DNA from 2 places in the Salinicoccus sp. Marseille-QA3875 genome. Region 1 is predicted to be linked to the other one. Evidence: riboswitches for the same ligand, from Rfam matches in the RefSeq annotation. Region 1 holds a riboswitch; the other holds the start of a gene.
The links. Region 1 has a riboswitch for preQ1 ahead of queF (preQ(1) synthase). Riboswitches for the same ligand answer to the same signal wherever they lie in the genome.
Positions count from the first base shown of each region.

Region 1 (3,967 bases):
AGCGTATGCCGCCTGTACAGTAGGTCAACACTTTTTTACCTTCGAACAGTTCACGGTTTTCGCGTACCCATTCAGGTGTGTCTCTGAAAGTATCCACTTCCGGCCGGATGGCGCCTCTAAAATGACCAACGTCATATTCATAAGTGTTGCGTACATCCAGAACGACTGTATCTTCGTTCTGCATTTCTTCATAGAATTCAGCCGGTGACAAGTACTCGCCGGTGATTTCATGAGGGTTGATGTCATCTTCCAGGCTCAAGTTTACAAGCTCGGGACGCGGCCTTACATGCATTTTCTTAAATGCGTGTCCATCTGCTTCGTCCACTTTGAAAGTCATGCCTTTGAATAATGGGTGATTTTCCATGTACTGACGGTATTTGTCAGTATCTTCTACAGTGCCTGATACTGTTCCGTTGATTCCTTCATTGGCGAGTAAGATTCTGCCTTTTAAATTCATATCTTTACAGATTCTCAAATGCTCTTTGCTCAAGCCGTCGGGATCGACGATATCAGTGTAGTAATAATAAAGTAATACTCGATATTCCATTGTCTATTCCACCTATCATTTATAATTGCAGGTTATACCTGATAGTTAATACAGTTTACTATTATATCAAAATGCATAACGTTTATGAAGTCAATTGTATGTAATTATTGTTATATAATTGTGACACGCATGGCTAAATCATGCTGAAACTGTTAGAATTTAATGATTAATGAATATTTAAAGGAACGGTGGATTATGAATCTTAAAAAAGCATTAGTCGTTTTTTCAGGCGGTCAGGACTCTACGACCTGCATGTTTTATGCCATGAAAAATTATGAAGAAGTCGAGCTCGTCACTTTTATGTATGGTCAGAGACACGCGCTGGAAATTGATGTGGCCAAAAATATTGCTGTTGAACACAATTTAAAACATCATGTTCTGGACATGAACCTGCTGTCTCAGCTCAGTCCCAATGCATTGACTTCACACGACATGGCCATCGAAGAAGATGACAAAGGCGTACCGAATACATTTGTACCGGCAAGGAACATGATATTTCTATCATTTGCCGCGGCGCTTGCATACCAGGTTAAAGCGGGGACGATCATGACTGGTGTATGCCAGACTGATTTCAGCGGCTATCCGGACTGCCGCGATATATTCATAAAGTCGATGAATATTACTGCAAATCTTGCGATGGATGAGGACTTTATTATAGAGACACCGCTGATGTGGCTCGATAAAAAAGAAACATGGGCGATGGCGGATGAACTGGGTCAGCTGGACTATGTGAGGGAACACACGCTGACATGTTACGAAGGTGTCATCGGCGACGGCTGCGGGGAGTGTCCAGCCTGCGAACTGAGGAATAAAGGTCTCGATGAATACTTGAATGAAAGAGGGGATGACCATGATGTACCCGATACCGAGTCATGATTACGAATATGAACTGAATAAAGATTTGAACTTTTCCGCTGCACATTTCATACCGGATAAAAGAGCGGGCAAATGCGAGCGGGTTCACGGGCATACATACCATGTGAATATTACAATTGCAGGGGATACACTGGATGAACTTGGTTTTCTGGTGAATTTTTCAGCATTGAAAAATCTCATCATGGAAGCTTTTGATCACAGACTGTTAAATGAACATGAAGCATTCAGTGAGATTCCGCCAACCTCTGAAACACTGGCGAAAGTGATTTATGAAATGGTGGATCAATATATAAAAGAAGAACAGCCGAACGAATTGAAATGCCTGCAGATCATACTGAAAGAAACACCGACAAGCTATGTGGTCTACCGCCCAAAGGAGAACGATAAGTAATGAAAATACCTGTATTGGAAATCTTCGGCCCCACTTTTCAAGGGGAAGGTGCGGTCATCGGTCAAAAGACGATGTTCGTCAGAACTGCCGGATGTGACTACCAGTGCAGCTGGTGTGATTCCAAGTTCACCTGGGACGGCAGTCAGAAAGAAAATATCCGGATGATGAGCGCTGATGATATATTTGAATCACTCGATGCACTGGCTGAAAATAACTATAATCATGTAACGATTTCCGGAGGCAATCCGGTGCTTCTTAAAAACCTTAAAGTTTTCGTTGAGCAGGCCAAGGAAAAAGGAATCAGGCTTGCTGTGGAAACGCAGGGGTCCATGTATCAGGACTGGCTCCAGCTGATCGATGACATCACGATCAGCCCGAAGCCGCCGAGTTCCGGAATGAATACCGATTACGGTAAACTTGAACATATATTCACCAGGCTGGATGAAAGTGAAGCATCATACAACTTGAAAGTGGTCATCTTTGACGAAGAAGACTTCGAATATGCCGCAGATATGCATAAAAGATACCCGGACAAAGCATTTTACCTGCAGGTCGGCAATCCTTATCTCGATGGTGAAAATGTGGATAATCATACGGAAAAACTGCTCAGCCGCTATGAACAGCTGGTTGAAATGACGATGAACGACCAGCGTATGAATAACGTCAGAATCCTGCCGCAGCTTCACACATTATTGTGGAGCAACAAGCAGGGCGTATAGCCGGGCGGCATTGTCATATGCAGAGCGTATATAGTATAATATCAAAGAAGATATGAAAGAGGTTCTTAGCTCCCAACCCTCTATAAAAAACTAAGTCACACATATAAAGTCATGTGCCTTAGAAAAGGACATGACTTTCTTTATTTTAAATAAGGCGGGATAATATGTCAGAAGAAAATACTGAAGATTTAACATTGCTCGGCAATCAGGAGGTCAAATACAGCTTTGATTACGATCCTGATGTTTTGGAGACATTTGACAATAAATTCCCGGGACGGGATTACTTTGTAAAGTTCAACTGTCCGGAATTTACAACGCTCTGTCCGATTACAAATCAGCCGGACTTTGCGACGATTTACATTTCTTATATACCGGATGTCAAGATGGTGGAGTCAAAATCGTTGAAGCTCTACTTGTTCAGCTATAGAAATCACGGCGGTTTCCATGAGTCCAGCGTCAATATGATCATGGATGATCTGATTGAACTGATGGACCCGCGGTATATAGAAGTATGGGGGAAATTCACACCGAGAGGCGGCATCTCAATCGACCCGTACTGCAACTACGGTCGGCCGGCAACCAAATATGAAGTGATGGCTGATAAAAGGCTGATGGAACATGACACGTATCCGGAAACGATAAATAACAGATAAATAAAAGTGCTTAAAGCCGGAGCTTTAAGCACTTTTCCCTTTTCCCATCCCAAGAACTATTATTCAGCTGCAGTTTTACTGCCTTTATTGTAAGTGATCAGTTTGTAAGCGTGATATACGGCTCCGTATAAAACCAGTAACGGTATTATTATAACTACCAGGAAGAAGAAAATCCCCACGATTTCTCCGAATCCTAAGTTGGCAAACATGCCGCCTGTATTTCCTTCCACCAAAGGCGGCAGGAAAGCAAAGTAATATAAGAGGCCGAGAAATGCCAATGTAAATAAATAGAATACCATGTTTGAGATGTGATAAGGGACTGTGTTTTTATCAAATTTGAACATTTTACAAATCCCCTCTACTATAATAGATAATTACATTATACAATAGTCCTGTCAAAAATAATAGACGGATACGTATAAAATATTGTAAAACGATATGGAGTGATGATTATGTTTTTAAGAAAAGCGGAAAAAAGAGACCTGCCATATATTTTGAATATCACAGAAAAGGTCGTCCCGATAATGCAGGCATCGGGCAACACGCAGTGGTCGGATGAATATCCCGATGAAAGAATATTCAGGGAAGATCTTGAAGACCGGTCGCTGTATGTGTACGAAGAAAATAACCTGATAAAAGGCTTTGCGGTGGTCGATAATAAACATCCCTATCCGTACGACGACATTCCATGGGAGCTGACGAGAGCCGATTCCAGAGCACTTCACCGAATGGCTGTGAGTCCGGAATTCCAGGGACAGGGCATCGCCTCCAAAATGATGAA
Region 1 is NZ_CM143103.1:1,621,953-1,625,919, forward strand. It holds gene trhO (oxygen-dependent tRNA uridine(34) hydroxylase TrhO) at 1-547, opposite strand, end outside; gene queC (7-cyano-7-deazaguanine synthase QueC) at 743-1,423, shown strand; gene queD (6-carboxytetrahydropterin synthase QueD) at 1,401-1,814, shown strand; gene queE (7-carboxy-7-deazaguanine synthase QueE) at 1,814-2,533, shown strand; PreQ1 riboswitch class I at 2,586-2,633, shown strand; gene queF (preQ(1) synthase) at 2,698-3,186, shown strand; gene ACY8DT_RS08350 (hypothetical protein) at 3,246-3,530, opposite strand; gene ACY8DT_RS08355 (GNAT family N-acetyltransferase) at 3,639-3,967, shown strand, end outside.

Region 2 (3,967 bases), 270 kb from region 1:
AAGTCACCAAAAACAGGTACGAGGCCGAGTGACATGCCGCATAAAATGAGCAGCCATATGGACACTTTTACACGGATTTGTTTAATGAGCAATTTTAAATAAATCATGATTTGACCTCATAATAACGCATGAAGATATCTTCAAGTTTAGGCGGTTCGGTGACCAGGTACGTGATGTTGTATCCACTGATATCATCGAGGAATCGGGACACTTTGTCGTTGTCGACCATGAGATGTGTGGTTTCGTCTTCCTCGCGGTAGTCATGCACATACTCTTTATCTTTAAGAGCTGAAAGGTCATTTTCCGATGATAAGATATATTTGATGCGCGTAATATGGCTCAAATCGGACAGTTTGCCTGTTTCAATGATTTTACCGTCCCGTATAATCGCAATCCTGTCGGCAAGCTTTTCAACTTCCGATAAAATATGGCTTGATAATAATACACTTTTTCCCTGATTTTTTGCATTCAGGATTTCTTCATGAAAGACGCGTTCCATCAAAGGGTCGAGCCCTGTGGTCGGCTCATCGAATATGAGCAGGTCCGCTTCTGATAGAAAGGCCGTAATCAGTGCCACCTTCTGCCGGTTCCCCTTTGAATATGTCTTACATTTCTTGCCTGGATCCAGGCGGAAATTTTCAATTAGTTCATCACGTAATTTTTGATCTTTAAAACCACGGAGTTTCATGAAGAAGTTGATGACTTCCATCCCGGTGAGATTATCCCACAAGTTGACATCCCCTGGTACATAGCTGATTTCTTCGATATATTTTTTGTACTTTTTAATATTTTCTCCTTTAAAATAAATGTCTCCCGAAGTCGCATTCAATGCTCCGATTATCATGCGGATCGTCGTTGATTTCCCTGCACCGTTAGGTCCGATGAATCCGAAGATCTCACCTTCATTTATGTCGATTGATACATTGTCAGCTGCTTTCACTTTGCCGAAATGTTTGGACACATTATCCAGTGTAAGAATCGTCATTGATATTCCTCCTTATAATAGATTTTTTTCAAGGCAGTCAAATACTCGTCAAATTCTTCCCATAGCGGATCTAAATTGTTCAAGTCGGCATTCATGCCCTTCGCTTCCTCTTCAACGTGTTTTGAATAACCTTCTATGGTCCAGGTGATCAGTTTCATGAGAGTTTCATGGGAAACATCATCTCTGAAATATGAAAGGTCAACGTCTTCATACATCTTTTCAAAGCCGTTTTGAACCAGTTCATCAAGCAGTGAGCGGAATGTCTCGGGAACACTGTCATATAAGTATACTTGTGTGATGAATTGACTGATTTCCGGATTTTCATCATAGTATTCTTTCTTCAATCTGGCGATGAGTGCCGAACGCTCGATAAATCCCTGTCTGGGATAATCTCTTTTCATAAGTGCAGTGTTCACATTTTCCAAGGCGTATTCTGTACAGGCGTAATACAGACTTTCTTTATTCTGAAAATAGTAATACAGCATGCCCTTCGACATGTCAGCACGTTTAACAATGCTGTTTGTTGAAGCATCTTCATAACCGTAAGCTGCAAATTCGGCCAATGCTGCATTCATTATCTCGACCTGTCGTGAGTTATCAAGCTTTCTAAAGGCTTCTTTCATAATAAAACCCTCTCCTTGACCAGTCTGGTCAACATCAATTTAATTTCATATTACACTCTTTGACCAGTCTGGTCAATATTAAAATAAAAAAACAATCTTATGAAAATATCATAAGATTGCCCATATGACCCGGGAAATATCCGGTAGTCGTTATTTATTATAAATCCGGTAGAATTCTATATGCGGCTTTGGAAAATAATAATGTACCAAGCAAGGTTGTAATCAATGTTGAAATTGTAATCGTGACAAAGCTGAACCAAAATGGTATTCCAAGTACTGCAAGCAGCATCAGACCGACGAATATACCGCAAAGCAGACTGTACTGTATTGCGTTTATCCATACGTTTTTAATGAAATAGCTGATCGTATATGAAATGACGGCGATGCCGACCCCTGTCGCAACATCAATTAAACCCAGCGGCGAGAAAAAGTTGGCTATTGCGAGCCCGATCAGCATTCCCGGAATGAATTTCCGGTTGAAAAATGGAATGACCGCGAGCATCTCGCTGATTCGTATTTGTATCGCCATGGTCCCGATGGGGTTGATCACTGTTAGCGCAACATAGATGGCAGCAAGGACTGCATTGTAAATCATTATTTTGTTACTGATAATAATCATTCTCCTTAGTTTTTTATACAGGGAGTTTGCGAACCTGTGAGATGGAACATAACAAACTGCCATATAATTATATCAGATTAATATATTATTTGAAGGCCATTAAGTGACAGTGTGATGATGAAAATAAAGCCCCTGAAATTTAGATTTTCAGGGACTCTTGTTTGAGAATGATTAAGTTTCGTCTTAATATGGAGCCTCCAGTGACACGAGATGAATTAAAAATCATCTTTCGTGTCATCTGGCACAGGATTATGGCACCAAACATATGGGAACTCTACTCTCGTGCCATTTGGGACGGAAATGTGGCACCAGGTTTACGAAAAGGGTGTTTTCGTACCATTTGTCACGAGTCTATGGCACCAAATCTACCAAAGAGGAGTTTCGTGTCACGTAGGAAATAAAATAGCTTTTCAACACTATCCGTTCATCACTCTTTGATAGTTATCGGGGTCTGTATTACCTTCAGTATTAATGACCAACACTTTTGAATCACTGCCGAGCTTCAGTTTTTCTTTAAGATCCGCATACGAATCATTTGTCATCACTTCATGCAGAAAACCGGCCGGCAAGGCACCTGAGGCGCCTGAAGTGATTTTTGTATCACCTTCTATTGGTCTGCCAAGGATTCGCATGCCTTTATCGCTGATTTCATCCTTACATGAAATGAAATAATCAGCAGTTGATTTTAGTATGTTCCAACCGATTGGACTGGGTTCGCCACAGGAGAGTCCCGCCATCGTTGTATCCATAGCGCCGTAGACTCTGACAGGGTTTCCGAGCTCACTATCAGCTGAGCGTAAAATAGGATTCGCTTCTGTCGGCTCGACAACAATAATTTTTGGAGGATTGCCGCCAGTAATATTATGAATAGCGGCTGACATTGCACCTGCAAATGAACCGACGCCTGCCTGTAATATCACATGTGTGACTTGTTCGAGATTTTCTGATTCAAGCTGCTCAGTAATTTCAGAAATAATCGTCGTGTATCCCTGCATGATATTGGTGGGTATTTTTTCATAACCTTCCCAGGCTGTATCCTGCAATAAAATCCAGCCGTTTCCACTGGATTGATCAGCCGCGTATTGAACTGTATCATCATAATTTATATCTGTGACTTTCGCTTCAGCTCCTAAGTCAGTGACTGCATCAACACGAGATTTTGCAGCTCCTTTCGGAAGAAATACTTTACCTTTTTGATTAAAAATGTCAGCACCCCATGCCACACCCTTACCGTGGTTGCCTTCGGTGGCAGTCGCAAACGTTTCAGGAGGAAATTCACTCACCTGTTCCAGTAGTTCGTTGAAAGTCAGATCAGCAATATCCTGATTCAATTTTCCGGCAAAATAGCTCGCCATCGCGTATGATACGCCAAGTCCTTTAAATGCATTCAAACAAAATCTTGGTGACTCATCTTTGACGAATAAAGCACCCAACCCCATCTCATTTGAACGTTTGGTCAATTTATAGAGAGGTGTTTTTTCATATTGAGGCATGGATTTATGCAAGTTATTTACTTTTTCCATATTCTCCATAGAAAAATCTGGTGTAAACTTTTTAACGTTAGTATGATCTTTAAATTTATTCTGTATCCACTCCATTTACTGAACCTCCTTAATGGTTGATAAGTCACTATCGGAATATTTTTTCCAGCTCCAGTGCAACTTTGAATAATGCTTTTTCAATCTCCTTATTAAGCTCTATCATAACTCAAATCTGTTTAAAATTAAGTTCTTAGTACCT
Region 2 is NZ_CM143103.1:1,352,065-1,356,031, forward strand. It holds gene ACY8DT_RS06875 (ABC transporter permease) at 1-107, opposite strand, end outside; gene ACY8DT_RS06880 (ABC transporter ATP-binding protein) at 104-985, opposite strand; gene ACY8DT_RS06885 (TetR/AcrR family transcriptional regulator) at 982-1,608, opposite strand; gene ACY8DT_RS06890 (QueT transporter family protein) at 1,766-2,227, opposite strand; PreQ1 riboswitch class I at 2,227-2,270, opposite strand; gene ACY8DT_RS06895 (diaminopropionate ammonia-lyase) at 2,644-3,825, opposite strand.
Region 2: it holds a riboswitch for preQ1, as region 1 does, so the genes downstream of both, ACY8DT_RS06890 (QueT transporter family protein) here and queF (preQ(1) synthase) in region 1, are expected to answer to the same signal.